4 regions of the Exiguobacterium sp. UBA3968 genome follow, and region 4 is predicted to be linked to each of the others. Evidence: riboswitches for the same ligand, from Rfam matches in the RefSeq annotation. Region 4 holds a riboswitch; each other region holds the start of a gene.
What was found. A riboswitch is a leader RNA that binds a small molecule or an ion and turns the genes downstream of it on or off. The one in region 4 is predicted to bind thiamine pyrophosphate.
Positions count from the first base shown of each region.

Region 1: linked by a shared signal. The riboswitch ahead of B3S86_RS06285 (ECF transporter S component) and the one ahead of B3S86_RS04255 (thiamine phosphate synthase) in region 4 are both predicted to bind thiamine pyrophosphate.
Region 2: linked by a shared signal. The riboswitch ahead of thiT (energy-coupled thiamine transporter ThiT) and the one ahead of B3S86_RS04255 (thiamine phosphate synthase) in region 4 are both predicted to bind thiamine pyrophosphate.
Region 3: linked by a shared signal. The riboswitch ahead of B3S86_RS04905 (3-oxoacyl-ACP reductase) and the one ahead of B3S86_RS04255 (thiamine phosphate synthase) in region 4 are both predicted to bind thiamine pyrophosphate.

Region 1 is NZ_DGCW01000005.1:875,379-883,617, forward strand. It holds gene B3S86_RS06265 (DEAD/DEAH box helicase) at 1-452, shown strand, start outside; gene B3S86_RS06270 (glycerol-3-phosphate acyltransferase) at 449-979, shown strand; gene B3S86_RS06275 (GNAT family N-acetyltransferase) at 993-2,543, shown strand; gene B3S86_RS06280 (50S ribosomal protein L25/general stress protein Ctc) at 2,835-3,506, shown strand; TPP riboswitch at 3,602-3,701, shown strand; gene B3S86_RS06285 (ECF transporter S component) at 3,802-4,374, shown strand; gene B3S86_RS06290 (ABC transporter ATP-binding protein) at 4,371-5,900, shown strand; gene B3S86_RS06295 (energy-coupling factor transporter transmembrane component T family protein) at 5,872-6,594, shown strand; gene B3S86_RS06300 (NAD(P)/FAD-dependent oxidoreductase) at 6,650-7,681, shown strand; gene B3S86_RS06305 (alpha/beta fold hydrolase) at 7,753-8,239, opposite strand, start outside.
Region 2 is NZ_DGCW01000005.1:1,269,749-1,277,987, reverse strand. It holds partial or broken gene def (peptide deformylase) at 1-18, shown strand, start outside; gene fmt (methionyl-tRNA formyltransferase) at 43-963, shown strand; gene rsmB (16S rRNA (cytosine(967)-C(5))-methyltransferase RsmB) at 960-2,291, shown strand; gene B3S86_RS08455 (Stp1/IreP family PP2C-type Ser/Thr phosphatase) at 2,310-3,044, shown strand; gene pknB (Stk1 family PASTA domain-containing Ser/Thr kinase) at 3,047-4,981, shown strand; gene rsgA (ribosome small subunit-dependent GTPase A) at 5,007-5,912, shown strand; gene rpe (ribulose-phosphate 3-epimerase) at 5,915-6,571, shown strand; TPP riboswitch at 6,594-6,703, shown strand; gene thiT (energy-coupled thiamine transporter ThiT) at 6,764-7,324, shown strand; gene B3S86_RS08430 (thiamine diphosphokinase) at 7,326-7,928, shown strand; gene B3S86_RS08425 (amino acid permease) at 7,983-8,239, opposite strand, start outside.
Region 3 is NZ_DGCW01000005.1:626,976-635,214, forward strand. It holds gene B3S86_RS04885 (CDP-glycerol glycerophosphotransferase family protein) at 1-483, opposite strand, end outside; gene B3S86_RS04890 (glycosyltransferase) at 864-2,360, shown strand; gene galU (UTP--glucose-1-phosphate uridylyltransferase GalU) at 2,395-3,261, shown strand; gene B3S86_RS04900 (hypothetical protein) at 3,494-3,631, shown strand; TPP riboswitch at 4,072-4,172, shown strand; gene B3S86_RS04905 (3-oxoacyl-ACP reductase) at 4,307-5,059, shown strand; gene B3S86_RS04910 (LLM class flavin-dependent oxidoreductase) at 5,114-6,418, shown strand; gene B3S86_RS04915 (hypothetical protein) at 6,424-6,630, shown strand; gene B3S86_RS04920 (hypothetical protein) at 6,743-7,144, shown strand; gene B3S86_RS04925 (hypothetical protein) at 7,175-7,399, shown strand; one part of gene B3S86_RS04930 (IS3 family transposase) at 7,520-8,239, opposite strand, start outside.
Region 4 is NZ_DGCW01000005.1:511,342-519,580, reverse strand. It holds gene B3S86_RS04290 (exonuclease SbcCD subunit D) at 1-1,118, opposite strand, end outside; gene B3S86_RS04295 (AAA family ATPase) at 1-15, opposite strand, end outside; gene B3S86_RS04285 (hypothetical protein) at 1,405-1,773, shown strand; gene B3S86_RS04280 (hypothetical protein) at 1,905-2,261, opposite strand; gene B3S86_RS04275 (ThiF family adenylyltransferase) at 2,384-3,391, opposite strand; gene B3S86_RS04270 (thiazole synthase) at 3,388-4,152, opposite strand; gene thiS (sulfur carrier protein ThiS) at 4,155-4,355, opposite strand; gene B3S86_RS04260 (FAD-dependent oxidoreductase) at 4,352-5,296, opposite strand; gene B3S86_RS04255 (thiamine phosphate synthase) at 5,293-5,883, opposite strand; TPP riboswitch at 5,969-6,071, opposite strand; gene nagZ (beta-N-acetylhexosaminidase) at 6,128-7,348, opposite strand; gene B3S86_RS04245 (OsmC family protein) at 7,345-7,770, opposite strand; gene B3S86_RS04240 (MFS transporter) at 7,961-8,239, shown strand, end outside.

The DNA.
Region 1 (8,239 bases), 360 kb from region 4:
TCTCACAGTATACGCAAATGCTCGAGCGCATTCGTTCGGATCTCGCGCAACGTCACCTCCCCCACTTCCTATTGACGGGTGAGACACCGCTCGAAGACCGGGTCGCGTTATGCGACCGGTTCAATGACGGTGAAGTCGATCTCTTCTTGATTTCGCTGAAAGCTGGCGGAACGGGACTCAACCTCGCCTCCGCTGATACCGTCATCCTGTTTGACAGCTGGTGGAATCCGGCCGTCGAACAACAGGCAGCTGATCGCGCCCATCGGCTTGGACAACAGTCTGACGTGACGGTCATCAAATTGCTGACACGCGGAACGATCGAAGAGAAGATGACGGAATTACAAGATCGAAAAGCCAAAATGGTCGATGCCGTCCTGACGGCTCCAGACAGTGACGCCTTGACCGTCAAGGAACTCGTTCATCTCGTAACGACAAAGGAGGAACAACGGTGATCCTTGATCTCCTGCTTGGTTATCTCATCGGTAGCATTTTAGGTGGTACGCTCTTTAAGTACATTAGTCGTACCGATTTGGCACAGGTCGGTTCCGGAAACATCGGTGCCCGCAATGCCCATCGTGCCGGTGGGCTTCCGGCTTTTTTATTCGTTTATCTGTTTGATGCCACGAAGACAGTCTTTGCGTTGCAGATCACTGACACGTTTTATCCGGTCGCCCTCGCCGTGCTCATCGGTCACTTGTTTCCGTTGTTTCACCCACGACGCGGCGGTAAAGGGTACGCTGTATTTTCCGGAATCGTCTTCGCTATCACGCCATGGGCATATCTTGCCGGATTAGGTATACTCGGTTTGTCTTATCTCGTAACGAAAGATAGTGTCAAAGCGGGACTTATTCCGGTCGTTTTACTTCCGTTACTACCCGTCTTCTTAGACGCAGGGTCAGTCAATATCTTGTGTACCGTTGCCGTAAGTCTACTTGTCCTGTGGGCTCATGATGCACTCCACAAGCCAGCCATTACATAAGGAGGACGTCTCCATGATCGACTTTTCCATTGCAACTGCGGACGACGCGGAAGCAATCCATGAATTGAACTACCTCACCTTTACAGAAGAGATTCCGCAACATCAACCGAACATCGAACGGAAACGAATTGACCGGTTTCATGATCAGAACACTTACTTGATCGGTAAGGAAGACGATCGACTCGTCGCGATGATCGCCATTCGAAAGCATCGTCCCTTTTCGCTTGAGGAAAAGGGCGTGACGCTAGAAGAGACACTGACGGACCCAGCGGAAATCCGCTTACTTAGCGTTCGTCCCGAATACCGCAATAGTCGTACGTTCATGCAATTGATGCGCTTTTTAATGGTCTACCTCGAGCGGGAGACGATTGATCATGTTTATATCAGTGGTACGACGCGGGAAGCAAAACTATACGCGCGGTTCGGCTTCACACCGATTGCAGCTACGCTTGGTAGTGGTGACGCCCAGTTTGTACCGATGTTGTTGTCGCGCGCAACATACGAACGATCCGTCATCGCGGATGTCTTACGTCCCCTGCATTTTCTAGCCGGTCCGGTCGAGGTTGCGCCGACGGTCCGTCAAGCGGCGCAACAAGCACCGCGTCCACACCGGACGGCCTCGATGCGGCAGCTCGATCAAGATTTACGTGGCCGAATGTGTCAGTTGCTGGATTTGCCACATGTCTCGATGGCCGTCGGCAGCGGTACGCTCGCCAATGATATTGTCGCGCAACAACTCACTGGACATGGATTGATCCTGAACGGCGGCGAGTTCGGTCAACGCTTGATTGATCACGCGGCACGTGCCGGCAAGTCCTTTGATGTCCATACGCTTCCCCCCGGTCACCCGATCGACTTGAAGCAACTCGCTCATCAATTGAGGCAAACGGCATACAACTGGATCTGGTTGACGCATTGTGAGACGTCAACGGGTGTTCTCTATGATCTTGATGCAGTAAAAGTGCTGTTAGATCAACGAACCGCACTCGTCGTCGATGCGATCAGCGCTGTTGGAACCGGACATTTCTCATACGATGGCTGCACTTTCGTCACGACTGTTTCCGGGAAAGCGATTGGTGGTTTACCGGGTCTTGCGTTCATTGGTCACGCAGATCGCGTCCTACCTTCTCTCTGTATTCCCCGTTATCTGGATTTAGGACTCTATGCGGAAGGGGTTGCCTTTTCCGGCTCGTCGAACCTGTTGCTTGCCTGTCAGGCAGCGCTTGATGCCCTCGATCTTAATCAAGCAGCAATCAAGATGACCTATCTCGAACAAGCCGTCCGCGCAACTGGATTCCAACTCCTCGCACAACAAGAAGCACAAGCGCCGGGAATACTGACGATCGTTCATCCGTCCGCAACTGATTTAGGCGACGCTCTGCGCATTCAGGGGTATCACGTCCAGTACGAAAGCGACTATCTCGTTTACAATCAGTGGCTGCAAATTTCGACGATGGGACAGACGACGATGCGGCAAATTGAACGCCTCGTTCGTGTTTTAGTTCGTGAAAATCAACGAATCATCATAAAGAATGAAAAAAACGAAAGACCTCTCAACCCCTGATTTCAAGCGGTTTGGAGGTCTTTCGACTTCAAAAAGATAAAAAAAGAGGTTTATGGATTTAAAACATAGGGGTATAAACTCATTAGCACCGCATCAAACCGGTGACTTACTCACACATGTTTCTCAATATCAGCGTAATGACCTGGGAGAGAAATGCAAAGTCACGAAAGCGTCAGATTCATGAGAGTCTGAAACCGATTGTCTTAGCATGATTCATATTGTTCAGGATTCGTCCTGCTCCTACATTCATTACCTTTTGAGGGCTATACCAAATTCAAGGGGGAAATGAACATGTCAGTTAATTTAACAGCCGAAAAACGCGAGGTACGTCCACGCTCACTCCGTAAACAATTGCGTCATGAAGGAAAAGCTCTTGGCGTCGTGTATGGTTACAAAGTGGAAAGTACACCAATCGCATTTGAAGAAAAAGAATTGCTTAAAATCGTCCGAGAAAACGGTGAAAACGTCTTGATTTCACTCAAACTCGACGGCAAAAATATTAACGTCTTGATCAATTGCCGTGATATGGATGTCTTCACACCAACAGTCGATCACGTTGAATTCATCGCCGTGAAAATGGATGAAGAAACAGAAGTCGAAGCAGACGTTGTACTCGTTGGCGAAGCAGCCGGTGCAAAAGTTGGTGGCTTCCTATCACAAACACTCTTTAAAGTAACAGTCGCCGCTACACCAGATAAATTACCAGAGAACGTCGAAGTCGACGTCACGAACCTCGAAATCGGCGATTCGATTTCTGTAGCCGATCTTCCAGAACAAAAAGATTTCCGCATCGTTACAGAAGGCGATATTCAAGTCGCAGCTGTCGTCGAATCGACACTCGAGCAGGATCTTGAAGAAATCGAGGAAGCAGAGGCACAAGCAGAAGCTGGCGAAGACAACGAAGCGGAAGCAACAGAAGCGTCTTCAGAAGAAACAGCTGAAGAGAACGAAGACAATAAATAAGTCGTTTAACGATACGCCCTTTGCGGCGTATCGTTTTTTTGTGTCTTGACAACAGACGCTGGATTGCCTAAAGTGAACAGCGTATCACCTATTACCATATCCACTAGGGGAGCCCAATTGGCTGAGACGATTCACTTCGGACCCTTCGAACCTGATCTAGTTCATACTAGCGTAGGAAAGTGGAGCGATCACATCCAATGACTCCTGCTGCGCGCAGTTTTTCTGAGGACCGCTCTCTTTTTTACGGAGGGCGGTCTTTTTTGGCGTCTCCCCCATTCAAAGGAGGACGTATCTAATGCAACACTGGAAAATGAAAGAAATCATGGTCATGATGATGCTCGCCGTCGCTTGCGGCGTCATCTATCTTGGTTGGTCAACACTCTGGTTGCCGATCTCAGCGATCTTCGGTCCTGTCGGTGCCAACTGGATGTTTGGCATTTGGATCATTGCGAGTCCGCTCGTCGCAGCAATCATTCAAAAGCCAGGTGCCGCTTTAATTGCGGAAGTCGTCGCGGCAGCCGTCGAACTGTTCACGGGAAGTCATTTTGGTTTATCCGCTCTTCTGATCGGAGTCTGCCAAGGACTTGGTGCGGAACTCGTCTTCGCGATGACGCGTTACCGTCGTTATGACACATGGACCTTGATGTTATCGGGTGTCGGAGCCGCGATTGGTAGCATCGTTTATAGTCTAATCGCGAACGGATTCGGTTACTACACAACGACGACGTTGCTTGCGACAACTGGCTTACAATTGATCAGCGGCGCATTACTCGGTGGCTTGCTTGCAGCCATTCTCGTCCGTCGCCTTGTTGCGACTGGTGTCTTGAACGGGTTTGCGGCAGGACGTACGAAACGAGAAATCGCATGATTACTGTCGACGACCTCAGCATCCGCTATCCCGGTCAGATGAAATCGGTGCTCAATCATGTATCGCTGACGATTGAGCAAGGGACGACCCTTCTGCTCGGACGAAGTGGGAGTGGCAAGACGACATTACTTCATGCCCTTGCCGGACTGACACCGGAAACGATTGAAGTCGAACAGACTGGTACCGTTACCCGGTCCGGTTCGGTCGGAATCTTGTTTCAAAATCCAGAAGAACAGTTCTGCATGGAGACGATCGGACGCGAAATCGCTTTTAGTTTAGAAAATCGCTCGATTCCGCGCGTGGAGATGGATGAACGAATTGAACGCTTACTCGCACTCGTCGGTCTCCCCCTCCCCTTCTCGACACCGATCGCGAGTCTATCCGGTGGAATGAAACAGCGTCTCGCGCTCGCAGCGGTCCTAGCACTTGAGCCGACGATCTTATTACTCGATGAACCAACGGCTCAGATTGATCCAATCGGACAACATGAGCTGATGGCGTTGATTTTTCGGATTCAAAAAGAACACGATTTAACGATCGTCTTGATCGAACACCAACTCGATGTCTGTTTGTCGTACGTCGACCAGGTCGTCTTGCTTGAGGACGGATCGATTACTGCGACAGCAGATCCACGGGATCTGTTCCCCCAGGATTACAAAGAGCTTCAAACGAAAGGTATTGCCGTTCCCTCTTTGTATCCGTATACGTTAGAGACATTACCCATAGATGGACCGCAAGCGGCGCGACTTCATGTGCCTTCCCCCGACGCTACAGCTGGTCGCTCTTTGTTACACGTCGCTGCATTATCGACGAAAGCACCATATCCGCTGACCGATGCGACATTTTCCCTGCAGACAGGAGAATGGGTGATGCTGCTTGGGGCAAATGGATCCGGGAAAAGTACATTGCTTGCGACACTCGGGCGGTTGCTTCCCAATCGTGGAACGTATCAGCTCCAGGGACGTCCGGTTCATCGTTACTCCCGGCGTCGCTTTTATGAGCACGTTGGCTATGTCTTTCAACAACCGGATCTGCAGTTTCTTAAGCTGACGGTCGAAGCGGAAATCGACTGGAGCCACCGGGCAGCGACGAACGTTAAGCGCGCGGCGTTGCTCGAACGGCTGGAACTGACATCTGTCAAACAGCAGTCACCACTTGCTCTTAGTACGGGGCAACAACGACGGCTCAGCGTCGCAACGATGCTCGGACAAACGAAAGACTTATTGTTGCTCGATGAACCGACCTTCGGACAAGATGGATTGACGACACGACGCTTAATGGAACAGTTACAGATGGAACAACAGAACGGTACGACACTCGTCATGGCGACGCATGATATGGAGCTCGTCGCCCGGTATGCGGATCGTGTCCTCGTCATGGAGCAAGGACGGATTGCTTTTGACGGTCGCCCAAGCGAGTTATTCGCTGACGTTCCATTACTCGAGCGCTGTCAGCTACAACGTCCACTTTCGTACCAATTCCAGGAGGTGAAACGTGATGCAAACGAACTTGTCCCCGTTCGCTAAACTCAATCCCGTCATTAAGGGAGGCGGATTGTTTTTGATCATGTTTGCCTTGATTGCAACGAATGACTGGGTCAAAACGTTAGTATTTCTGAGTTTTGCTATCGCAATGCTACTCCTCTCCGGATGGGGTCCTTTTGATTTCTTGAAGCGACTTGCGCCGTATAGTCTATTATTCTTATTGACGTTCTGGATGATGGCGGCTTTCGGCAAAGGAACGAATACTCTTTGGTCGTTTGGTTGGTTTCATGTCACGTCGGAAAGCGTCGCGCACGGCTGGTTACTTGCCTTGCGGATGGCCACGTTCGTCTGCTTGAGCCTCGCTTTCGTCACGACGACCGACGCGACCCGTTTCGTAATGAGCTTGATCCATCAGGCGAAGTTATCACCCCGCTTTGCTTACGGATTCCTTGCCGGGATTCGCTTTCTGCCGCAACTGGTCGAAGAAGTCCGCGTTTTGCGGCAAGTCCGGATGATTCGCAATGTGCACAGTCGCTTTCCTGGTGATGGATTTCTTTCAATTGGCTTACCGCTCTTCTCACGATCGATCCAGCGGGCAGAACGGATGGCGATTGCTCTCGAAGCCCGTCACTTTTCAGCAGAGCGAACGTATTACGAGGTACCGGTCGTTCAGCGTCAGGATATTATTTATCTCGTGATCATCCTCCTATTCATCAGTCTTGTCTTTTGGCTATGATTACCGCCACCCGTATCCGGGTACACTCTAGCAAGACAGATTGAAGGAGAACGACATGAAACGTATCCTCTTGATTGGTGCAGGTCACGCTCACCTGCATTGCATTACACACGGACCAACAGAAGACGTCGAGTGGCTGGTCCTGAACGCCTCGACGTACCAATATTACTCGGGCATGTACTCTGGACTTGCTGACGGAACATACGACATGGATGAGATGCGTATTGACGTCGCCGCCTTATGTCGTGCCTATGATAAACCATTCATCAAGGAGACCGTCATCAAAGTCGACCCTGTTGAAAAGGTCGTCTTCGGTGCATCCGGCAGACGTTACACCTATGACGTCGTCTCAACGAATATCGGTTCATTCGACTGGTCGGAAGATACGACGCGATTATCGATTAAACCGAACTACCGGTTACCGGATACATTAAAGCGACTGCAACAAGCAAAGCGTCCGGTCGTGATTGGGAGCGGAGCAGCTGCCGTCGAGATGGCGGCGTCCTTGAAAGCGGCGGGTGTACCGATCACATTGATCACGGATCCAGATATCCTTTCTCGTCATCCAGCAGCGGAAGCCATTACGAGACGGTTAAAAGAACTCGAAGTGTACTGGATCCGGGAACGTCCTATAGATGACGAACTACCACTCCGCTTTACGCAACACCCACCAATCGAGTCAGATGCAATCGTCCGCTTGACGGGTGCCAAAGCTCCGGCATTGTTTGCAGACAGCAATCTCTTCACGGAAGACGGATTTTTACTCGTCAATGAACAGTTACAAGCGCTCGATCATCCAAGTTTGTTTGCTGCGGGTGACGCGGCGACCCTCGTCGCCTACCCCGACATTCCGAAGAATGGTGTCACAGCTGTCCGACAAGCGCCAATTTTGCTTACGAACCTTTTACGATACCTCCAGGAAGAAGCACTGCAAACTTATCGTCCGCAAACGAATTATTTGACGATTTTATCGATGGGACCGCGTCATGCCGTTTCCCTATATGGTCGTCATTATTCGACTCACCCGTTCGGTTGGTACCTGAAGCGCTGGATCGATCAACGGTTCATGCGGAAGTATCGCTCTTAAAAGCGTGCGCCGGCGCACGCTTTTTCTGTACACAAAAACAAGCCATGGACGAGTGTCCATGGCTTGTTAAATTAGACGGTTTGATTTCCTTTAACGTACGTCAGTAATGTCTCGTTGAACTTCTCTTGTTCGTCAAGCAACATCCCGTGACCACTCTCTTCGAAGACTTCGAGTCGTGCATGTGGGATTTCTTTTTGCATCTCTTCCGCAAACTCGAACGGACAGACTTGGTCTTTTTTACCGTGGATGATTAACGTATCGACTTTGATGTTTTCGAGTTTTCCACGTAAGTCTTCGTCACGCAAGGCGATTGCTGACTGAATCGTTCCGTGGGATGAAGCGGCGATGCTAAGACCATGGAACCATTGTTGCAGCGGTTCTGGATGTTCCTTCGCAAAGAAGATTTCACCGAATCCTTTGAGCATCGACGGACGATCCTGTTTCGTATCGGCAATCAAAGCATCGACTTCTTCTTTCGTCATTCCGTATGGATAGCCGTCGCGTTGTGTAAAGACAGGTGCCGCAGCTCCAGCGAGAACAAGTTTACTGACTTTTGAG
Region 2 (8,239 bases), 760 kb from region 4:
ACGGATAAACTCGTCGAGCAAGAAAAACCGCGCGTCGTTTTCATGGGTACGCCTGAGTTTGCGGCAGGAACGCTGCGTGAAGTCATCGATGCTGGGTATGACGTCGTCGGTGTCGTCTCACAACCAGATAAACCAGTCGGACGAAAACGGGAAGTCAAACCGACGCCTGTAAAACTCGTCGCGATGGAACACGACATTCCTGTGTTGCAACCGAAACGAATTCGAGAGGATTATCAAGATGTTCTCGATTTAAAACCAGATCTCATTATCACGGCAGCTTACGGTCAAATCGTCCCGACCGCTATTCTCGAAGCACCACGTTTTGGGGCGATCAACGTCCATGCGTCACTCTTACCGAAATATCGTGGCGGTGCACCGATTCATCAAGCGATCATCGATGGAGAAAAAGAGACAGGTGTGACGATCATGTATATGGTCGATCGGCTAGACGCAGGTGATATGTTGTCAAAAATCATCGTTCCAATCGAAGAGAACGATACAGCCGGTTCGATGTTTGAGAAGTTGGCGGACGCAGGAGCGCGCCTGTTACTTGAAACGTTACCACGTCTGTTAGCAGGTGAATTGACACCGGAAGCACAAGTCGAGGAAGAAGCGACATTTGCGCCGAACATTTCACGTGAGCGGGAACGACTTGATTTTACGCTACCGGGTGAGACACTCTACGATCAAATTCGTGGGATGAATCCATTCCCGAGTACGTATACGATGCTTGGGAACGATCGCTTAAAAGTCTTTTTCGCGACGAAAGTCTCAGGAACGGGACGACCGGGTGAAATCATCGCATTAGAAGCGGATGGTCCCGTCATCGCGACAGGTTCCGAAACAGCGTTGAAGCTGATCGACTTACAGCCGTCCGGCAAAAAACGGATGGATGGTGCCACGTTCATGCGCGGGATTGGTCAATCGCTTGAACTCGGACAACAAGTAGGTGAGAACGCATGAATGTACGCGACGCAGCAGTAACGACACTGATGAAAATCGGACAAGGTGGCGCCTTCTCAACAATTACGGTCCACCAAATGCTTGAAAAACGCGCCATCTCGGCGTCAGATGTCGGCTTGTTCACGGAACTCGTTTACGGGACGCTCAGTCGTGAATTGACGCTTGATTATATTTTAGAACCATATTTAGCGAAACAGAAAAAACTTGATCCATTCATGCGCCCATTGTTAAGAATGAGTGTCTATCAGTTGTTTTATCTCGATCGTGTACCGGATCATGCCGTCATTCATGAAGCCGTTGAAATTGCTAAAAAACGTGGGAAAGTCCATGTCTCGAAAGTTGTCAACGGAGTGCTACGGAATGTATTACGGGCGGGAATGCCTCATTTCGCTGAGATTGAGCCTGCTGCAAAACGAATCAGCATTGAAACGAGTCACCCGCAGTGGCTCGTCGAACGTTGGATCGAACTGTTTGGTCCGGAAGAAACGCTTCAGATCTGTCAATTAAATAACACACCGGCACCGGTCACGGTCCGCATCAATCGCACGAAAACGACGCGGGAGGAAGCAATCGAGCTTCTACTCGATCAAGGTGTGACGGCAAAACCATCTACGGTCGCGCCGGACGGTCTCGAAATCGAACGAGGAAGCGTCCAAAAAACTGATCTGATTGACCGTGGGTATCTTTCTCTTCAGGATGAGAGCTCAATGCTCGTCGCCCGTGCGCTTGGTGCAGAAGCATCCGATCATGTACTCGACAGCTGTGCCGCACCTGGTGGGAAAGCGATGCATATTGCTGAAGGTTTGACGACGGGTACACTACAGGCACTTGATCTTCATCCACATAAGATTAAATTGATTGAACAGCAAGCGACACGATTAGGTCTTACGACTGTTCGAGCAGAAGCGTTAGATGCCCGTAAAGCAGGGGAACGCTTCGAAAGCGAATCCTTTGACCGGATTCTTGTCGATGCACCTTGTTCAGGACTTGGTGTCATTCGGAGAAAACCGGATATCAAATGGACGAAACGTCCAGAACAACTCGAGCAACTCCCAAAAATTCAACGAGACATCTTGACATCTGTCTTACCACTCGTTAAAAAAGGTGGAATCTTCGTCTATTCGACTTGTACGATTGATCCGACCGAAAACGAGGAGCAGACAGCGTTCATTCTCGATCAGGGTTTTGACTTTGATGCATCTTTCGCGGAACGCATGCCAGAATCCGTGCGACATCTGATTGGGAATCGAGCAGAACTCAAGTTGTTACCGACGACAGTCGGAACGGATGGCTTCTACATTGCCGCGTTTAAGAAACGAGAAGATTGATACGAACGGAGGACTGTCATGGAGTTAGCTCACCTTTCGACCACTGGGAAAGTCAGGACTAAAAATGAGGATACGGTATTACTCATCGGGAACGCTGAACGTGGTCTTGCTGTCGTTGCGGATGGTATGGGAGGTCACGCTGCTGGCGATATCGCAAGTGCGATCGTTCGCGAGGTATTTGAAGCATCCTTTTCCCTCATGCCAAATCGCCCGATGGAATTGTCCGAATGGATAGAACAACGTGTAGCCGAAGCGAATGCCCGGATTCTTCAGTTTTCAAAAGAAGAACAACTTGCGATCGTCGGAACGACCATTGCCTGTGTGTGCTGGGTCGAGGATTTGCTCGTCATCGGTCATGTTGGAGACAGTAGGGTCTATGCTCTTGAAGGTACGGCGTTAAAACAATTGACGGATGATCATTCTTACGTCAACATGTTACGACAAATGGGAGAGCTTTCGGACGAGGAAGTCGAAAATCATCCACGTAAAAATGTCATCACACGATCGGTCGGCTCGAACGAAACGGTCGAAGTCGACATTCAAGTAAGAGATGCTCCAGACTATGACCTCGTCCTTGTGTGTAGCGACGGGTTGACCGATGAAGTGCCAGATGATGTCATTGAACAAATCATCTTACGGGATGATCCGCTTGATGAGATCGTCGGACAATTGGTGAAAGAAGCGAATGCTCGAGGAGGCGCGGATAATATTACGATTGCCGCCATCCGGTTCAAAGAAAGAAAGAGGGTCTGAATATGCGATACGGAGATCGATTAAATGACCGCTACCGCATAGAACGGCTAGTTGGAAGTGGCGGGATGGCGAATGTCTATCAAGCCTATGATGAGATTTTAAAGCGTCATGTTGCCATTAAGATTTTACGGACTGAATTTTCGCATGACGAACAGTTCATTCGTCGATTCGAACGTGAAGCGCATGCTGCTACCAGCTTGAATCATCCAAACATCGTTGCCGTCTATGATGTAGGCGAAGAAGATGCCATCTATTACATCGTCATGGAGTATATCGATGGTATGACATTAAAGACATTTTGTGAAAATCAAGCATTACCTGTGCCGCAGGCCGTCGATATCATCGCTCAAATTTGTGATGCGATCGATCATGCCCATGCACACCGAATCATCCATCGCGATATCAAACCGCAAAACATGTTGATTCGAGAGGATGGTACCGTCAAAGTAACGGATTTCGGAATCGCTGTGGCGATGTCGAATGCGACTCTGACGCATACGATGTCGGTCCTTGGGTCTGTCCATTACTTCTCGCCAGAACAAGCAAAAGGTAAATTTGCCGATGAGAAGTCGGATATCTATTCGCTTGGTGCTGTCTTATACGAACTTGTGACAGGACAAGTCCCGTTCGAGGGTGATTCACCGGTCGCTATCGCGCTGAAGCATCTGCAAGATACACCGCGTCGTCCATCCGTCTTGAATCCGAAAGTGCCACAAGCGCTTGAGAACTGTATCATGCAGGCGCTCGCAAAAGCACCGCATGACCGTCAGCAGTCCGTCGCAGCCTTTAAGGCAGATATGGTGACGGCGTTGTCTGACGAACGAGCAAGTGAAGGCATCCGAGGTGCAGAAGAGGATGAGATGGAAAAGACGATGGTCTTATCACCTGTACAAGTGCCAGAAGAATCAAAAGCGGAACCGGACACACCTGTCGTCACGACCGTTCAACCGAAACCGTCAGAAAAGAAAAAGAAAAAACGCTGGTGGGTCATCCTATTATTACTTGTATTACTCGGTGGAGCGGCTACGACGTTTGCGATGTGGCCGGATCCTACCGTTACGGTACCGTCCGTCGTCAAAACGGATGGAGATGAAGCGGAAACGAAGCTTGAGAAACTTGGATTCGTCGTTGAGACGACAGAACGAAACAGTGATACGGTCGATGAGGGAGACGTCATCAGTCAGACACCGCGTGAAAACGCGCAGGTGAAAAAGGGCTCGACAGTCAACTTGGTCGTCTCTACCGGAAGTGCTCCGGTCGAAGTACCGGATGTGACAGATGACGCTGAAAAAGAGGCGATTGAGACGCTAAAAGAGGCTGGATTCGCTAAAGTCGAGGTCGAACGTGAAAAGTCGGATGAAATCGAGCGAGGTAATGTGATCCGGCAATCGATCTCGGCTGGTACGGAGGTCATCGCGAAAGAACAAACGATTACGATCACCGTCTCGGAAGGAACATCTTCTTTCGAGTTGAAGGATTTGACGAACTTATCGAGTGACGAAGCAAAAGCCTACCTGGACGAAAAAGGGCTCGATGGAACGTTCGAGCAAGAATTTTCTAGCGACGTGAAACTCGATCAAGTTATCCGTCAATTCCCACAAGCAGGGACTCAAGTCGAACCGAACGACTCCGTGACGGTCTTCATCTCAAAAGGTGAGGAAGAAAAAACGTTGACAGCGACGTTCCCTGAAAAGGTCGTCTATGACGCGGTCAGCGAGAACGAGGACGAGGAACCACCGAAACAAGTCATCCGGATTGAGACGGAAGATGCGAAAGGGAAGCGGACCGTCATCGAGGAATCGATTGATCAAGATGAGACATTCGACGTGCCGGTGACGATTGATCCGGGAGAAGAAGGCAAGATTACGATTTATAAAGACGATACGGTGTATCGTTCAAAAACCATCACGTACAATCAAGCAAAAGACGCACAGTGAATGTGATGAAAAAGGAGTGCATAGGATGACGGAACAACGCATCGAAGAGAATCGAGAAGGAACGATCATACGCCTGCAGGGTGGCTTTTATGATGTCATGACACCAGAAGGAGAGGTCCGTTCACGGGCAAGAGGGAATTTCCGAAAACGCGGCATCAGTCCAGTCGTTGGAGACGAAGTCGTTCTTCATATCGAAAGTGAGACCGGGTATATTCTCGAAGTGAAGGAGCGGGACAACTTTTTAGTACGCCCGCCTGTCGCGAATATCGATCAAGCGTTGCTTGTCGTCTCGGCTGCAGAACCTGATTTTTCAGCGCACTTGCTCGATCGTTTCCTCGTCTTGATCGAAGCGAAGGAAATCCAACCCGTCATCCTGTTAACGAAGATGGACTTGCTTGATGATGTCAAAGGTCCTGCAGTTAGAGAGGCAATTGCCGCTTACCGGAAGATTGGTTATACGGTCATCGAGACATCAAGTGAGACATTGACAGGTGTTGAACAAGTCCGTCCGTTACTGGCCGGGAAAACGAGCGTTCTTGCCGGACAATCCGGTGTTGGGAAAAGTTCATTGCTCAATGCACTGGAGCCCTCTCTTGATTTAGAAACAAGTGCCATCTCGAAATCACTCGGACGCGGACGTCATACGACGCGCCACGTCACATTGATGCCGCTTGCCGAAGGATTGATTGCCGATACGCCAGGTTTCTCGAACCTCGATTTTCCGTATGATATGGAAATCGAGGATGTACGGTGGAGCTTCCCTGAATTCGTGGCTGTACAAGATGATTGCAAATACCGAGGTTGCTTGCATTTGAATGAACCCGGTTGTGCCGTCAAGGAAGCCGTCGAAGCCCAAGAAATCATGTCCTCTCGTTATGAGAACTATGGTATGTTTATAGACGAAATCAAGAATCGAGCCCGGAGGTATTGAAGATGATTAAAATTGCACCATCTATCTTATCAGCAGATTTTGCGAATCTCGAACGCGATGTTAAAGCAGTCGAAGCAGCAGGCGCGGACTATATCCATTTTGATGTCATGGACGGTCAGTTCGTACCGAACATCTCATTTGGATTACCTGTGCTTAGCAGCTTACGTCAAAAGACGGATATGATTCTCGATGTCCATTTGATGATCGACCAGCCAGAACGTTTCGTCGAGGATTTCGTCAAAGCAGGGGCGGACATCGTGACGTTCCACGTCGAAGCGACGAATCATGTCCATCGTGTCTTGCAACAAATCAAAGCAGCGGGCGCAAAGGCAGGAGTCGTCTTGAATCCCCATACGCCATTATCAACGATTGAACACGTCCTTGAGGATGTCGATATGGTCTTATTGATGACGGTCAATCCGGGCTTCGGTGGACAAGCCTTCATCGAGCGTGTCATGCCAAAACTCGCATCACTTGCGCAAATGAAAGCAGATCGCGGTCTGACATTTGAAATCGAGATTGACGGTGGCGTCAATCCGGAAACGGCAAAGCTTTGCATCGATAACGGTGCGAACGTTCTCGTCGCAGGATCAGCAATCTACAATGCACCAGATTATGCGGAAGCGATTACTAGCATTCGTCAAGGGGCTGCCGTATAATAAGAACGAGAAAACGAAATATGATGACCGCAAGGGGTGTCGCTTGAAAAGCGGCTGAGAGGAGTCTTTTAGACTTTAACCCTTCGAACCTGTTCCGTTCAAACGGACGTAGGGATGTGGCGCACGCAGGCAGTACGGCGTTCGTCGTACTGCCTTTTTGCGTCCTCTCGTACAATAAAGGAGGAAAATAGCATGAAACGGTTACAAATGATGATGGAAATTGCCATCTTCGCCAGTCTCGGAGTCGTCTTTGATTTACTGATTCCATTCAAAATGCCACAAGGTGGCTCGATCAGCTTAGCGATGTTACCGATCTTCGTCATGGCATTTCGCCACGGGGTCGTCGGAGGGGTCGTCACGGGAGCGCTTGTCGGTACGATTCAATTGATGTTCGCTCCACAAGTCTTGACGATCGTTCAACCGATGCTTGACTATACGATTGCGTATGGTGTCGTCGGATTAAGTGGTCTGTTCGCGCGTCAAGTCAGACTAGCCGCACGCAATGGACAAAAGAAAAGCTTGATGGCGTTCGTTCTCCTGGCGACGTTATTAGGCGCAGGACTCCGTTATATCTGTCATGTCATCAGTGGAATCGTCTTTTTTGCCGAGTATGCCGAAGGTCCAGTCGTACCGTATTCATTGATTTATAACGCGACATACATGGTACCGTCTTACGTTCTTTGTGGTGTCGTTGCGGGTCTTTTATTTACGACTGCGCCACGCTTACTCCGTTATTCGGCACGAGGCGTCTGAGATGCGGGCGATTCTCGTCTGTGCCGGTCCGCGAGAAGAAGCGCCGGATTTACGGACGTTTTGTCAGCCAGGTGATTTTATCGTCGGTGTCGACGGTGGTGTTCAGACGATTGAAGCGTTTGGGCTGACATGCGACCTGACGATTGGTGATTTTGATTCGCTTGGTTATGTACCAGAAGGGGCAATCGTTCATCCGGCCGAGAAAGATGAAACGGATCTCGAACTGGCACTTCGTACAGTCTCAGAGGAGAAACAGTTTGAGGATACCTTCATTATCGGGGCGACAGGTGGGCGGCTCGACATGACCGTCCAAAATGTATATCTATTGAAGCGATACCCAGAGGCACGACTCGTGACGAAACGAGAAGAGGTACGATACTTGGCTGAGGGAACGTATGCAGTCGAAGCAGGGAGCTATCATTATCTTTCGTTCATTCCACTCGTACCATCGACTTTAAGCTTATCCGGAGTCAAATATCCACTTGATGCACATCCAGTACCGGTCGGAGGTTCCTTGACCGTCAGTAATGAATGGTGTGCGTCAGAAGCGAAGGTAGAGCTCCATCAAGGAGAACTATTGATGATGCGGACGCTTAAGGAATAGCACAATCATAGGAAAGAGGCCGTGGATGACTCCGCGGCCTCTTTTTAGATGAAATTATTCTTCGAGTTGAGAAGGGGCGACACGGATGTCGCTTTGAGCGGATAGATGTTTTCCTTTGACGAAGAGATGATAACTTCCCCACATGACAAGGAAGAAAGGAACACCGATGTATAGAGCGATTCGTTGATCCGCTTGAAACGCAAGACTGACGAGGACGACGACGTTAAGTGTCAACGAAATCAGTGGTAACACCGGATAGAGTGGTGTCTTGAATTTCAGTTCGGATAGATCGTGTCCGTTTCGGACGAACT
Region 3 (8,239 bases), 120 kb from region 4:
TAGAGCGATTTTTTGTTCCTGATGTCTGAATTTAACGAAGCAACTCGGTTGCGCGACTTCGACATATTTCGAGTGAAACGAAAACTTCAATAGAAGCACGTCGTCTTGACGCGTCATGCCCTCAAACTGGACATCTCGGTCGTAAAAATTCATGATGGACGGTTTTTTGTTATAGATCAGACTGAGCTCATCGTCCTGGTCGATGAAGATGAAATAGGAATGTTTCCCTTGTTTGATGTAACTGTTCGGTGCGATGTCCAGTGGCTTGGAAAGATGTTTGAATGAGACTGGTGTTCCAAGTTCATCGACGAATTTAATGGGATGATTCTTTTTTCGGAAGATACTGAGTAACGCATCGACCGATAGCGAAAAACCTGTTTCTGTTTGTTGTACAGGTATATGTTGTTCGTTAATAGCTAAATATAGGGTTTGTTGCGGGAGATTCTCGATCAAAAACGTATGGTCACGACAGGTGATTTTCATTGATGCATGGCTTCCTTTCTCACTCTGAATCATATGGTATCTCTGTTACATCCTTCACCATACAATATCTTCCGATTTCTGCAAAGATGTAGTTTGAATGAAAATCAGTGAAGCGTCGTTTATCTCCTTAAACTTGTTGGGTAGAATCGACAGCTCGTTCAGCTTTACGAACTACTAGTTGCAGAACCATGACAATGATTGGATATTATGCAAAAATAATTGACTTTGTTCGTAAAAAAGGGGATAAATAGAAATTGTATTGGTTTTAACTGTCTGAACAAGACACGTTTAGAAAATAGCAGATTCGGTAAGATATATAGGTTGACCTCACACAAAAAAAAGAGAGATCGATCTTAAAGGGTAGAGGAGAGTAATTACAGATGCTGTATACTGTTACATCGACATTACCACCGAAACACGGTGGTAGAACGAAATCACTGTTGAGTCGGATTGCACTCATGGAAAAAGAATTGAGTGTTGGTTCGACGATCGTCACGACGAACTACAATGCCAACTACATGGAAGTGTACGAACAGTTCCGAGCTGAAGAAAAAGTCGGTCCAATGGTCCAATTCGAAAACATTTATGATTGGTTATCCGATTATAAATTATTGAGCATTCCGACAACCCGTTTTCGGAACAAGCCGATCGTCAAAGAATCGGCGCGTGAAATCGAAGGGTTGAAAAGCGTTGAGAAAAAAGGCAGTGATGCCGTTCGCTATTATGATGAAGAGGGTGAATACGTCCTCTATCGTAAATTCTATCCGGAGACGCAAGTCGTCGAATTCGAAGATTTCATGACGAAAGCATCGCCTAAAAAGGTCGAGCGCTGGGAATACAACGTCTACGGTCAATTGCACCGCAAGACGATCTACTCACCCGTCCATCACGGGAAAATGATGGAGGAGTTGTATGATTCAGAAGGTGCTGTCTATTGTAAGAAGTTCTACAATGAAATGGCACGTCCAAAACTCGTCTTGATTCAATTATATCGAAACGGCAGAATGTACAAAGCGTTCAAAAAAGAGAAGGATTTGTTTGAGTACTACTTCAACCGTTTATTTAAAGATGGCGATGTTTTGTTCGTCGATGCTCGTTTGCTCGATCGCTCGATTCTCAACATCAAAGCAGCCGTCAAACGGGTCATGGTCATCCATAACTCGCATCTAGACGGATCAAACGTCAAAGGATCGTACGCGACGATGTTCTCAGAGTCCGATAAAGTGACACGTTTCATCAGTCTGACGAATCATCAAAAAGAAGACATCTTAGAACGGTATAATATCCCGGAAGAGAAAATCTCAATCATTCCGCACTTCATCGTTCCAGAACAAGCGCAACGACGTGACCAGGTCAAAGATCAATTCTGTTTCATTGGTCGATTCGGTCTGCAAAAACAGATGGATCATTTAATCAAGAGTTATGCACTTTTCAAACAGTCAGGTCACACGACGAAACTCGTCCTTTACGGCATGGATGAACAAGGGCAACTCGCGATGATGGAACGCTTGATCGAGGAGCTCGGTTTACAGGACGATATCGAAATCCACGGTTTTACGTCGAATCCGGCAGAAGTTTTCCGTGAATCGAAAGCCTCGTTGTTAACGAGTGAATTTGAAGGATTCGGGTTGACGGTCATGGAAAGTATCAATGTCGGCTGTCCGGTCATCTCCTATGATGTGAAATACGGACCACGTGAAATCATCGCCCATGGCGAAAACGGATATCTCGTTCCAGCCAATGACATGGAAGCCTTCGCACAAGCGATGGTACAACTCGTCGAACAACCACTTGAGCGGGTCGAGACGAAGCCATCCCTGTACCTTGAGACGGCTGTAAAGAATTATGGACGATTACTAGAAGAATTGAACAACTAAATCTACTACTTGAACGATGAAGAGGATGAACGATATGAAAAAGATCACAAAAGCCATTATTCCAGCAGCAGGACTCGGAACACGTTTCTTGCCTGCGACAAAAGCAATGCCAAAAGAAATGTTACCGATACTTGATAAACCAACGATTCAGTATATCGTCGAAGAAGCCGCAAAAGCCGGCATCGAAGATATCATCATCGTCACGGGTAAACATAAACGAGCCATCGAAGATCATTTCGATAACCAAAAAGAACTCGAAATTACGCTCGAAAATTCCGGTAAAACTGAATTGCTCGAGAAAGTTCAATTCTCAACGAACCTTGCGAACATCTTCTATGTCCGCCAAAAAGAGCAAAAAGGTCTCGGACATGCCATTTTGACAGCGAAACAATTCATCGGGAATGAACCGTTTGCAGTCTTACTCGGGGACGATATCGTCGAGTCAGACAATCCGGCAATCAAACAATTGATGGACGTTTACGAACAGACGGAAAAATCGGTCATCGGTGTACAAGAAGTCCGTCCCGAAGATACGCATCGTTATGGCATCATTGATCCGGTCTCACAAGACGGACGACTGTATGATGTAAAACAATTCGTCGAAAAACCGGCACACGGGACAGCACCATCAAATCTTGCGATCATGGGACGTTATGTGCTGACACCGGATATCTTTGATTACCTTGCGAATCAAGGAGAAGGGGCAGGCGGCGAAATTCAATTGACGGATGCGATTGAACGCTTGAATGCGGATAGCCAAGTCTTTGCGTATGATTTCGAAGGCAACCGCTATGACGTCGGGGAGAAACTCGGCTTCGTCAAGACGACGATTGAGTATGCCTTGAAAGATGCAGAGATGCGTGACGAGCTGAAAGCTTTTATCAAGACACTAGACATTTAACATGATGGACCACTCTGACATGATTCAGAGTGGTTTTTTTGTAATTCATGAAACCAATCCGTCTAGTCAAAACGTAGAAAAAAAGAGAAGAGAGGTGCTACATATGTTAACGTGGCTCGGTGTGAAGGCTGATAAAAAAGCAGAATGACAATTTTTCACAGGTGTCGAAAAGAAAACAATCTTCCTGATCTTGCTTCTATCGCTTGTGATCTTGAAGGGTGTGAAGTGGGGAATGACAGCAATTATCCCAACGGCATTTTTCAGTGATCCGATCGTTTCCGTGTTACCAGGCGTGCTTGGCGTCCTAACAGCAGTCGTTTTCGTGCTTTTGGTAGAGCGCTCCCTACAGGATAAGTCGAGTGAAAAGTAAGAGATACACGAAGGACCACCTGAAGTTAGTCGATTCAGACTGAAGACAAAGTTCAATTTTTCTCAAATAGAGTGCGTATACTTTAAGACGAAAAAAATTAAATATAAACTGAAGAGAGAAGACGACATACTTACTATTTAATGGCCCCCATAAGATGATTACGCAAGATAAGCTTTATACATTGCAAATATTAATGATTCGGACTACTAGATCACGTAATTGATCAGAAATATCGAATCGCTCGTATATTAAGACATCATTAAAGAAAGAAAAAATGATAATTAGTATTGCCTAGTATAAGATATGACCGTAACAAAGTAATCCGAATCAGATAATAATCCTATTTTTACGCTCGATCTTTAAAGAAATACTATTAACGAAATCGCTTTCATCATCATTGACAGGTGTTCACAAGACTACTAAAGTAAAGGTAACTTAAATAGAATCACTAGGGGTGTTATTAAACTGAGATGAGTAGCTACTCAAACCCTTTGAACCTGAACTAGGTCGTACTAGCGTAGGAAAGTGTAAACTCTGATGAACAAGCGGAGACGATGATGTCGCTCTTTGCTATGTGTTTATTTAGACGTGCGCAACTTTCCTTTTGGAGAGTTGCGTTTTTTGTTTACTACTTCGCTATTTAAGTTGCAAAAATGGATGAGGGAGTGGACAAGAATGAGCAGAACAGTATTAGTGACAGGAAGTAGCCGAGGACTTGGGGCGACGATTGCAAGGGTCTTAGTGAACAATGGATTTAAAGTGGTGATTAATTACTATAAAAGCAAAGAGGCGGCAGAAAAGCTTGTGAGCGAACTAGGAGCAGAGAATGCACTTGCCTTGTATGCCGATGTTACGAAGCGGGAAGATGTTGAGAGCATGATGCAATCCGCAACAGCACATTACGGTCAAATCGATGTTGTCGTCAATAATGCATTAGTAGATTTTAAATTTGATCCGGTTGCTCAAAAATCGTTCATCGATTTAGAGTGGGAAGATTATCAAAAGCAAATGGATGGAACGCTAAAAGCTGCTTTTCACACCATCCAAAGTGTTTTACCACAATTTATGGAACGAAAGAGCGGTAGTATCATCAGCATTGGAACAAACCTCTATCAAAACCCCGTCGTTCCTTATCATGAATACACAACAGCAAAAGCAGGTCTGATTGGTTTCACACGTAACCTGGCCGCAGAACTAGGTCAATACGGTATAAACGTGAATGTCGTCTCCGGTGGGTTATTGAAAGTCACAGATGCGAGTGCTGTGACAACCCCTGAAGTATTTAATCTTATTGCCCAATCGACCCCGTTGAAAAAAGTGACGAGCCCAGAAGAAGTGGCTCAACTGGTTGCCTTTTTGGCATCAGAAGCAGCATCTGGGATTACCGGTCAAAACGTAACAGTCGATGGTGGGTTAACGATGAATTAAAGCGGGCGTTTTAAAAATTCTCAGCTTGTAAGAGAAGGGATTCGTGAACAGAAGATGACGAACAGAAATCAGTTAAATATCGGCGTTTTGTTATATGGATGTGGTCATCATCAAGCCGCATGGTTAATGCCTGATTCTGCAATTGAAGAAATCGGAGAGAGCCGCTATTATCAGCGTTTGTCTCAAATAGCGGAAGCTGGATGTTTAGATGCAGTATTTTTTGCGGATAATCAATCTTTTCCGGCTACCAATGCGACGGATTTACCTGCCTTTTGGTTGGATCCATTAATTAATCTAACGGCTATTTCTCAAGTGACGGATCATATAGGATTAGTCTCTACGATATCGAGCACGTTCTCCAATCCGTATACAGTAGCAAGGCAACTTCTAAGCCTTGATCACGTAACGAAGGGGAGGGTAGGCTGGAACTTAGTGACCTCGATGACAGATTGGGAAGCACTAAACCACGGAATGTATGCACTTCCACCGAGGGAAGAGCGGTATAAAAAGGCGGACGAATTCGCTACATTGATGGAGAAGCTATTTTTATCATGGGATCAAGCGGCTTTTCTTGCGAATCGATCAGATAACCAATTGATTGATCCTGAACGTATACAAGTTATCGATCATTCTGAAGCCTATTTCAGCGTAAAAGGTCCTTTGTCTACGCCGCGTAGTCCCCAAGGAAAGCCAGTAGCGATGCAAGCGGGGGCTTCTGAAGAAGGGATTGCCCTTGCAGCCAAACATGCGGATGCCGTATATTCTGTGTCATGGAATTTTAGACAAGCCCATGCTTTTCGTGAAAAACTCCATAAGAAAATTACACAAACTGAATCACCAGATCGAAAGATTAAGATATACCCAGGCTTAGTAACGTATGTTGGTAAAACAAGAGAAGAGGCACTAGCCAAAAAAGCCGAACTAGATGAAAAATTACCGGTTGAAAATGCGTTGAAACAATTGAGTTTCTTTCTGCAACAGGACTGCTCCACATGGGATCTCGAAGCAAAGATTCCGGCCTTACCATCGATCGAGGAATTTACCGGACCCATCGGACGCTACCGAACTATTCTAGAGATTATCGAAGATACGGATCCGACGTTCAAAGAACTATTAGGCTATTTAGCAGCAGGAGGAGGACACCTGACATTGATTGGTACTCCGGAAGAAATTGTGGATCAGTTGGAATTTTGGTTTAACGAGGGAGTAGCAGATGGCTTCAACTTGATGCCGCCGTCACTACCGTCAAGTTTAAAAGATTTTGTAGACATGATTGTTCCTGAATTACAAAAAAGAGGATTGTTTAAAGTGTCCTATCAAAGTACTACATTTAGAGAGCATCTAGGTTTAATCGATTAAATTAGATGGAAATTTTAGCTAAATTCCGAAAAGATTTTGAAGAAATCCTTGAAGACCCGAACACGAATCGGCGTGACTTTAGATTGACGAACTTGATGTCGGAAATGGATGGAACGATCCAAATCTCATTGCTTCAAAATCTCGAATGGGAAGCTCGGCATCCAGAAGAAATTGAATTATATCGCGAAATCTCACAGACACGAGTATTATGAAATTTTAAAAGATATAACCTCACTTCATAAATTGTTAAAAAGTTATATTTGTAGTATTTTAATTACATTTTTTAAATTTAAAATGGTATATTTATGGTAAGGAGGGGTTATTATGTTAAAAAGAGTTACGTTAGTATTTTTGATGATGTGCTCAGCTATCACAATGTTATTTGTTGCTTCAAAGAATTCAGTAGGTGAGAGTACCATTTCCTTGGAAGAACCAGGAGTATTCAAAATTTCACTTATGATCATCGTCGGATTATTTTTGTTGCCGTTGATTTTATCTCTTTTCAGTAACAGTGTGATTAAAATGATAAATATCGCGTATCAATCAATTATAGTTTTGACATTCTTGGGATTAATTCCGATAGGTTTTATGATTCCTAATGGCATAACAACAATTCTCGTTTCAGTTCTTGGAACATTATTGAGCATCATGAGTATTGTTGTTTTAGTGATGGATAAAACATCAAGAAGTCCTCGGAATCGGAATGCGAGGACTTCGCATTATTGAGACTGTTATTTTGTTTGTGGAGGTTTTTCTTTGCAGAAGATGGGGTTTTGTTTCGTATTAGCAGCACTTACTAAGATGTGGTTATCCATTTACTTATCTGATTTTTATTTGCTTAAGGAGTTAGATGTGACTGGTAGCTCCGAAGGGGATGCCTTTGAGGCGATTCCAGATCTGGCTTGGAAGATAATTGCGGTAGAACTTGTTATCGGGATTGTTTTGATTGTACTAGACAGAAAAAAGAAAGTAGAAAAATGATATAAAAAAGCCATCATTTCTTATTCGGAATGATGGCTTCAGACTGAAGACAAAGGGTAATTTTTCTCTTAATGAACTGAGCCCCGTAAAATGGACACTTTAATAAAAAGACCACGTTTTCTATGCTGCGATCAGATGGTCCCGATATTGTTTCGGGGTCATCTTTTTTAGGTTCCATTGACCGCGTTCGTAGTTGTAATAGCTGATGTAGTTCCCGACCATCTCGCGGACCTCCTCGATTGACTCGCACGAACGGTTGGCGACATAGTCCTTCAAATGACCGAAGAACGATTCAATCGGTGCGTTGTCGAGACAGTTGCCCCGACGGGACATGGACTGGACCAGTCCGAGGTCGCCAATGAGTCGCTGGTAGCCCGGATGGGTGTAGTGGAAGCCTTGGTCCGAATGAATCATCGCCTGAAAGACGAGGTCCATGCGAAGGTCCGTGGATAGGTTGTATGCCACGATCTCGCGTGTGGCGACAGACAGATAGACGTTCTCGCCGGAGGCGATGGGGAGATAGGTGATATCGGTCACGAATACCTTCCCGGGCTCGCTCTGCCGGAATTCGCGGTTCAATCGGTTCGGCACGACGCGATGCTCGTGCGTCGCCCGAGAGAGCTTGCGATACGGGTTCATCCTCCGGATTTTAGTCACGATGTTAAATTTGCGCATCAGTCGGAGAATCCGTTTATGGTTGATCGGGAAACCGAGGGTGGCGAACACCTCCATGTACAGCCCCCGATAGCCGACTTTGCCTTTATGGCTATCATGGATGCTCTTGAGAAGTGTCGCATCTAGGTGATCACGCTCTTCCCGGAGGGAATCCGCCTCGGCACG
Region 4 (8,239 bases):
TCGTTCTGGGCGCATGTCGCTTCCTCCTTCAAGACGGCTCGCATCGCTTCCGTCGGCTTCTTCTCACGAACTGCTTCATAAAATTCACTGAACAGATCCGCAACAGAAGCATCCTTGACCTGCTCACGCGATGCTTTGACCGCCCGCGTACTCTCGCGGACGAATCCGATTCGCTCGAGGTGCAGGATGTTCGGATAGATTTTTTTCAGCTTGCCCATCGGATCCATCAAGGCTTCGCCGTCCGTCAGGTTGATTTTTAAATAATCATCCGTGACTTGCGTCGCAACGAACGCAGGATCCGTCAATTCATCGAGACTACCAGTCAGTTCTCGCAAATCACGTTTTGGTGCAAGCGGTTCGAATCGACGATCGAACGTACCAGTATCGTTCAACGTCAACACATCGACGCCTTTGACGTGATGTGCTTCTGAAAACGAATATTTCAAGAGCGATCCGCTGTATCGGACCGTCTCGGATTGAATTGCAAGCGGGTTGTGCAAATGACCGAGTGCTGTATAGGTAAACGGTGCAAACTGGCTCGCACTAACTTGCCCTGCCGTTCCGACGGATAATTGCCGCTCCGAATCTGTCTCGAGTCCACCGATGACAAAGGCATGACCGACGAGAACACTCGGTCCGTCTGGGACACATCCGGCAAGGATCGTCCGCATTGCGTCATCATGTGTCTTGATCGTTTCATCATTGTGCACATACCGGACGGTCGCAGGATCAGCGAACGGCACCGGGTAAAATGATACTCCCTTGATCGCGACCGGCTTGATGACCGGCGTCAATTTTCCAACAAGGTGTAGACCCGCCCGTTGAAGTAACGTCGTTCCGAAACTTAACCGTTCGGCTGAATCATGATTTCCGCTGATCGCAATGACCGGTATGTCCCGGTCAAGAATCAGAGCAGCGAGCGTCTCATCGAGTAGTTCAACGGCTTCTGTCGGCGGGACGGCACGGTCGTATAAGTCACCCGCAATGACGATTGCATCCGGTTGTTCGCGATCGACGAGTGTCAAAAACTCGCTCAGGACCGCCCGTTGGTTCCCGAGCATCGACTCGCCATGAACGATTTTACCGAGATGCCAATCGGCAGTATGTATCCATTTCATCTTCATCACACTCACTTTTTAAATATAGTAGCTTAAGTGTAGCATGCGAGCGTTCGTTCTGCGACGAACATCTGTTTGGAACACAAAAAGGAGGAGTTATCCTAACACACAGCGACACTACCATACATTTAAACAAAAAAAATTAGAATTTTTTTGATCAAAAAACTACTTTATCTTTAACATCAAGTCAATTTCCGTTGACCTTATACCTTTTGATGACTTGGAACTTCAAAAAACTGCTAAGATATAAGGTATACATTTCCACTCGAATCGAAGGAGCAAAAATATGAAGAAATTATTAATGTTGACTGTATTATGTACTACTTTATCAGCCTGTAACGCAAACGATTCTAAACTCAGTTTTAGTGAGCTAAAAATAGTACCTAACGCTCTCCAATCGAAAATAAATCCTGCCACTACTTTGCAAATGATCAACACGAAAGACGATATCGCCTATATTATCTATCGCACAAAGAAAGCAGTCGCTTCTGATCTTGAAGCACAAGGAGATACGCTGAAGATTAAATTGAATGAATCTAAAACTCATAAGAAGACAAAGCAGCATGTCTATAAATTAACTTTAGATCCTGAACATGAAATCATCGATGTTTACGTAAACGGTAAATCTACCGCGTTTGATAACATAACTAACTGATAAATCTAGAAATATCAAAATAGAAACAATATACATACGAAAATCCCTTCTTTTCTTTGTGAAATGAAGAGGTTGCAAAAAAAAGCAGGAGGCGAATGCCTCCTGCTTTTTGTGCTTTCACAACGAGCGTATTACTTCGTCCGTTGCTTTCTAAAACGTTGGACGGAACGAATCACAGAAACTGATCCGCCAATGATCGCACCGACACCGACGACGATGCCTGTCTTAAATTTTTTGCCCGTTGGTTCGGATGTATGCGTTGCTTGATTGTGTTCAAAAAGTTGTTGGAGGGGCGACGACGTCTCGACTTCGAGAATCTTCGATGCATCCTGATGCAAATCTTCTCTACGTTCGACACTACAAGGTGACAGATAGAATGGGTTCAAGTTCGTCCGGTACCGGTCCGGATTCCAGTTAGCTTGCTGGACAACCGCCTGTGTTTCTTCCGTCTGTGCTTGATCCTTCATCGGATCGAATTCTTGTTTCATCTGAATCACTCCTCTTCACGTTCAAAACCTGTAGACCGATTTATGTCTGAAGTCTTATTTACCTGTTTTTTAAACATTTAAAACATATATTTTTAAAATTAGTTTTACTGTTTTATGAACGTTTATCCGAAATAGGCGTGATACAGTCGTTTTGCTTTAACGAGATCCGCCTCGCCATGAATCAAGACACGACCATCTCGAAAGGCGACCATTCGATGCTCATCCGTCGTAAACGCCAGCAAGTATGGGTTATGGGCGGAAATCGACGCAACCGGCTGGAGGCGTTGTTTTAATTGTTCGAGATCTCGCTGTCCGTCTCCACGGATTTGAACGGCATCGCGACCGCACAGTGCCGTGAAACGCACCGTTTGATTCGATAAATAAGGATAAGACGGCTCGATGCCGCACGAGGGGCACTCTGTTTGCTTCAGTGACTGGACGTTGATTTGTTGGAATGTATTCGACCACACGTCAAAGGCAAGCAGACGTGTCCGCAGCGCGTCCGTCTTCCCGCTCAACCACTTCAACGCTTCCGTCACTTGTAGAGAGGCGACCATCTGAACAGCTGGACCGATGATTCCCGCCGTATCACACGTCTCCTGATCACGTGGTAATTGATCGAGCAGGCACTGCAGACACGGCGTCTCTCCCGGACGAACAGTGAAAGTAATCCCGTAACTGCCGACGCAGCCGCCGTAAATCCACGGAATCGAGCGCAACAATGCCATATCGTTCATCAGTAAACGAATATCGAAATGATCCGTCGCATCGATGATGAGATCGATATCATCGAGAAGCCATGTCAGCGCTGCCCGGTCGACATCTAATACATGTGCTTCGATCGTCACCGTCGAATTAATCGCTTCAAGCCGCGCTTTTGCAGCAATCGCCTTCGGTACGATGTGCCGTGCATCGTCCTCCGTATAGAGTTGTTGCCGTTGTAGATTACTCCACTCGACATAATCGCGGTCGACGATTCGGACGACGCCGACACCGGCGCGAACGAGTTGTTCTGCCGATGCTGTTCCGAGTGCCCCCATCCCGATGATCAGTACCTTTGCTGCTGCGAAGCGTGCTTGTCCTGCTTCTCCGATCGGTTGAAATCGAGTTTGGCGTGAATAACGTGTCATCGAATCAATCCACTCGTTGGACTACTCGCGACTGCATACTGTTTCTTCTCGATTCGTCCCGCTTCGTATCCGAAGCGCCCTGCTTCGACGGCTAGTCGCATCGCGCGCGCCATCTTGACCGGATCCTGGGCATGAGCTACAGCGGAGTTCAATAAGACACCATCCGCTCCCAGTTCCATTGCATAGGCAACGTCAGTTGGAGAACCGATTCCAGCATCGACGATGACAGGCACCGTCGTCTGCTCGATGATGAACTTTAGGTGGAGCGGATTGAGGATGCCTTGCCCGGAACCGATCGGTGACGCAGCCGGCATGATGGCATGACAGCCGAGTTCCTCGAGTCGTCGTGCAAGGACGACGTCGTCCGATGTATACGGTAAAACGATGAATCCTTCTTTAAGTAACTCTTCAGAAGCCCGTAACGTCTCGATTGGGTCAGGTAGTAATGTCTTATCGCACCCAATCACTTCGACCTTGACCATGTCGCACATACCGGATGCCCGCGCAAGCTTTGCTAGCCGAACCGCTTCTTCCGCTGTCTTCACACCAGCCGTGTTCGGTAGTAAATCGTACTTCGTTAAATCAAGCGACTCCAAGAAATTCGATTGTTGTTTGTCGAAGAGATCGAGCCGCCGGACAGCGAACGTCAAGATTTGTGAAGCGGACGCATCGATGGCCTCCTGCTGTACCGTAGCATCCGTATATTTCCCCGTTCCGAGTAATAACCGTGATTCGAATGTCTTTTCTCCAATTTGTAGCATGTTTATCCTCCTCCTACGAAATGAACGATTTCGAATATGTCATTGTTCCGAACGACCGTTTGATCGTAAGCTCCGCGGTCGATGATCTGTCGGTTCTGTTCGACGATGACGAGTTTTTCCCCTAAGCCAAGTTGCGTGAGCATGTCCTCAATCGTCTCAATCTGTTCAATGGTGTGGTCGTTGCCGTTAATCGTAATGTTCATCGAACTTCCTCCTTTAGAGTCAACCGTAATGTGTTTGCCAAGACTTCCGCTGTCGCCGGTGCGAGTAATATGCCATGCCGATGATGCCCCGTCCCTATAAAGATCCGCCGGGATGAATCAGCGACTCCGATATATGGCAAGCCGGACTCTGTTTGTGGTCGTACGCCTGACCAGACTTCTTCGATGACAGCATCACGGATCGGTGGATAGAGACGCTCTGCTGCTTGAAGCAGTGACGTGACTCCTGCGACACTAACACCGATAGTCTCGTCGTGCGGTAGTTCGGTCGCACCGATCAATATCCGTCCGTCCGCTTTCGGTACGAGGTAGACGGCGTCATCAAACAGGATCGAGCGTAACGGCTGACCCGCGAGACGGACTGCGAGACACTCCCCTTTGACCCCATATGTCGCAATCGAAATGCCAGCTGTATCGAGCAAGGCTTGGGACCCGCGTCCGGCAGCAACCGTCACCGTTCGTCCCGTCCACGTTCCCGTGTTCGACTCAACCCTAATGAAATCATTACTCTCCTCGATTCGCGTGACGTCCACCTGTTCTTCGATTGGTACCCCACGATTTCGTAAGACATGCATCAATGCAGTCGTTAATCGTCGCGGATCGATTTGACCGACCGATGGAAATAAGTATTCTTGCCCATTTTGTTTCAATAAAAATGGTTGTTCCCGGTAGCCACAATCGATCCCGGTCTCGCGCGTGAGGCGTCGCGCAAGTAACGGATACAGACGGCGACTTCGCGCGGCAAGCGTATGCAATTCTTCTCTCAGCTCGATGTCCGTCGCAAGCATCCCGGCAGCCGCCCGACTCGTCCCTTGTCCGCATGTTCCGCGATCAAGGACAAGAACGGATTCGTTCTGACAAGCGAGACTGTAAGCAAGCGTCAAACCGATGACTCCACCACCAATGATGATGTGATCCGTCATACCCGTACCCCCTGATAACGCTGAATGGCAGCATGCGGGTCCGCTTGACCGAGAATACCGGATAAGACGGCGACTCCGCTTGCACCGGTCGCTGCAATCTCAGGAATGCGATCAGGAGTGATCCCGCCGATTGCGATGACTGGTTTCGTCGTGAAAGTGACAACTTGCTTCAAGGCATCGATCCCTCGCGGTGGCACGTTTGGTTTCGACGCTGTCGGATAAATATGACCGTACAGCAGTCGGTCGGCTCCTTCCGCTTCCGCTGCAAGTGCTTCTGCCAGAGAGTGGACGGATTTCCCGATGATGAGATTCGGAAAGTGTCGCCGAACATCGCGGACACGTAAGGAACGTCGCGTCAATTGCACACCGATGCCAGCGACATGGGCGACGTCGACCCGGTCGTGAACGGTTAATTGATCAGACGAATACCCTTTTGCAAGGAGCGCGTCAATCAGATCTAACAATTCTGTTGCCGACAAATTTGGTTCTCGAAGATGAAGCTGATCCGTATATGGTTGAAGCGATTGAAAGGTTTCCACTCCATCGCGTGGATTGATGGATCCCGTCGAAATCAGATGTAGACGCATCATGTTCTTCCTTTCGATACGAAAAAGGACCACTCCCGATGTTGAAGGGAGTGGTCCGAAAATGCGCTGAAGCGCTAAGGATATCTAAGGTTTCGAGCCACTTCCCTCCGCTAGTACGAACTAGATCAGGTTCAAAGGGTCCGGATACTTCCGTCTCAGTCTGCTGCGAGACTCCCCTAGTGTCTTTTCGTGTTTAATTGGCTTGCCCCATTAGTCTAGCATGAGTCGCTTTGCTTCGCTAGTCCTAGTTGAGCGCTTCCACTTGCTGAATAAGCTCCGATTTCGTCGGTCGCTGTTGCTTCTGGCTGTCGGCATAGGTCTGCTTCAGCGTTAAGATCCGCATCACTTTAGCATCGAGCATCTCTGACGACAACGTTTTTTCTTTAACGGCTTGCATCACTTCGGTGTGGACCTTCGGATAGGCACCTGCTTCCGAAAACATCGCCATATCTGCTCCATTGACAAGTGCCTGGCGTGCCGCTTCCGCGAGACCATATCGTTTCGTGATCGCCCCCATGACAAGGTCATCCGTGATGATGACACCCTTGAATCCGAGTTGTTGACGCAAGAGGTCAGTCAAGATCGGCTTCGAGAGCGAAGATGGATTTTGATCGTCATACGCGGGATAGAGAATATGGGCGACCATCACCATCTCGGCGCCCTCTTGAATCGCTTCTTGGAACGGTAACAGTTCCGTTCGCTTCAGTTCTTCCTTTGATGCTGTCACTTTCGGCAAACCGACATGGGAATCGACACTCGTATTGCCGTGACCGGGAAAATGTTTGACGACCGGAATCGTTCCCGTCTCTTGCATCCCATGCATCAGGGCCGTACCGAGAGTCGCGACGGTCTTCGGATCAGCACTTAACGCACGGTCGCCGATGATTGGATTGTTCGGATTGCTATTGACGTCAAGGACCGGTGCGAAGTCCATGTTGAACCCATAAAATCGTGACAGGTGACCGAGCGTACGTCCGACATCTTCCATTTTTGCAGCATCTGCACCTTGCGCCATCCGTTGACTCGTCGGGAGACGTAATCGTTGATCCGGTACCCGGCTGACCCGTCCGCCCTCTTCATCAACCCCGACGAAGGCATACGGTTTTTGGTTCGTTTCTTGAATGGCACGCGTGAACGTCAAGAGTTGATCTTCTGACGTAATATTCCCACCAAGCAGTAAGACCCCACCGATCGCATGCGTCTGCAACAATTTCCGGTCAGCTGCTGAAAGTTCCGTTCCGGCAACTCCGATATAGAGCAGTTGATCGATCTTTTCTGACGTCGACATCGCTTCAAGTTGCTGCTTTAATCGTGCTTGTTGTTGTTCTTCCTTTGTCGGCTCAGGCTTTGATTTCTTCGCCTCCGTCGGTTGCTTCGTTGCTGGTTGTGATGGTTTCGTTGGTTCCGTCGTCTCCTGCGCACACCCTGCAAGCAACAGGCAACCGATCAGTGCTACTTTCTTCACAAAGAATCCTCGCTCCGGACACCATTGATGGAATAATAGACGGAAATCTCAGCGTTCAAGGATTGCGAAACCGAACAATATTTATCTTTTGATAACGAGATGGCGCGACGGACCTTATCTTCCGGGAGATCACCTTCAAGCCGGTAATGAATCGAGATCGACGTAAAGCGCCGCGGATGATCCTCTGCCCGTTCCCCTTCGATATCCATTTCGAAATGAGTAATCGTCAAGCGCATCTTCTCTAAAATCGAGACGATGTCGATTCCAGTACAGCCGGCAACGGCATGTAGCAGCAGTTCAGTCGGTCGTGGTGCTTGATTTTCGCCACCGTTCTCCGGTGCTGCATCCATCGCAAGATGATGCCCTGATTCCGTCTGTCCACTAAACCCCATCTGTTTGTTCCATGTCACTGTCGCTTGCATCGTTTCCACTCCTTTGTCAGTAGTCCTCTTCTGTAGTATACGCAAAAAACAGCAAGCCTGGAAATTCACACGCTATTTCGAATAATGGTTCTTTTCCCGAAATCTCGCTTTGCGATACCCGACGAAATCGTTTCATGCTATCCTGTTACTCATAGTTTCGCGCGCAAGCGCTAGAATTGAGGAATCATCCATGTCACCTACTACTCGTTTAAGTCGACGCGATTGGCTGTTGATCGCCACGTTGTCGCTCCTGACGTTCGTTCTCGGAACAAGCGAATTCGTCATCGTCGGGATCCTCGCTGAAATCTCCTCAGCTCTTAATATCACGATCGCAACAGCCGGTACGCTCGTCTCGGCATTTGCCATCTCCTTTGCGATTGGTACACCGATTGTAATGTCGCTGACCGGTCACCTGGAACGGCGTCGCCTGATCCTACGTCTGTTACTCGCTTGGGTCTTACTGAACCTT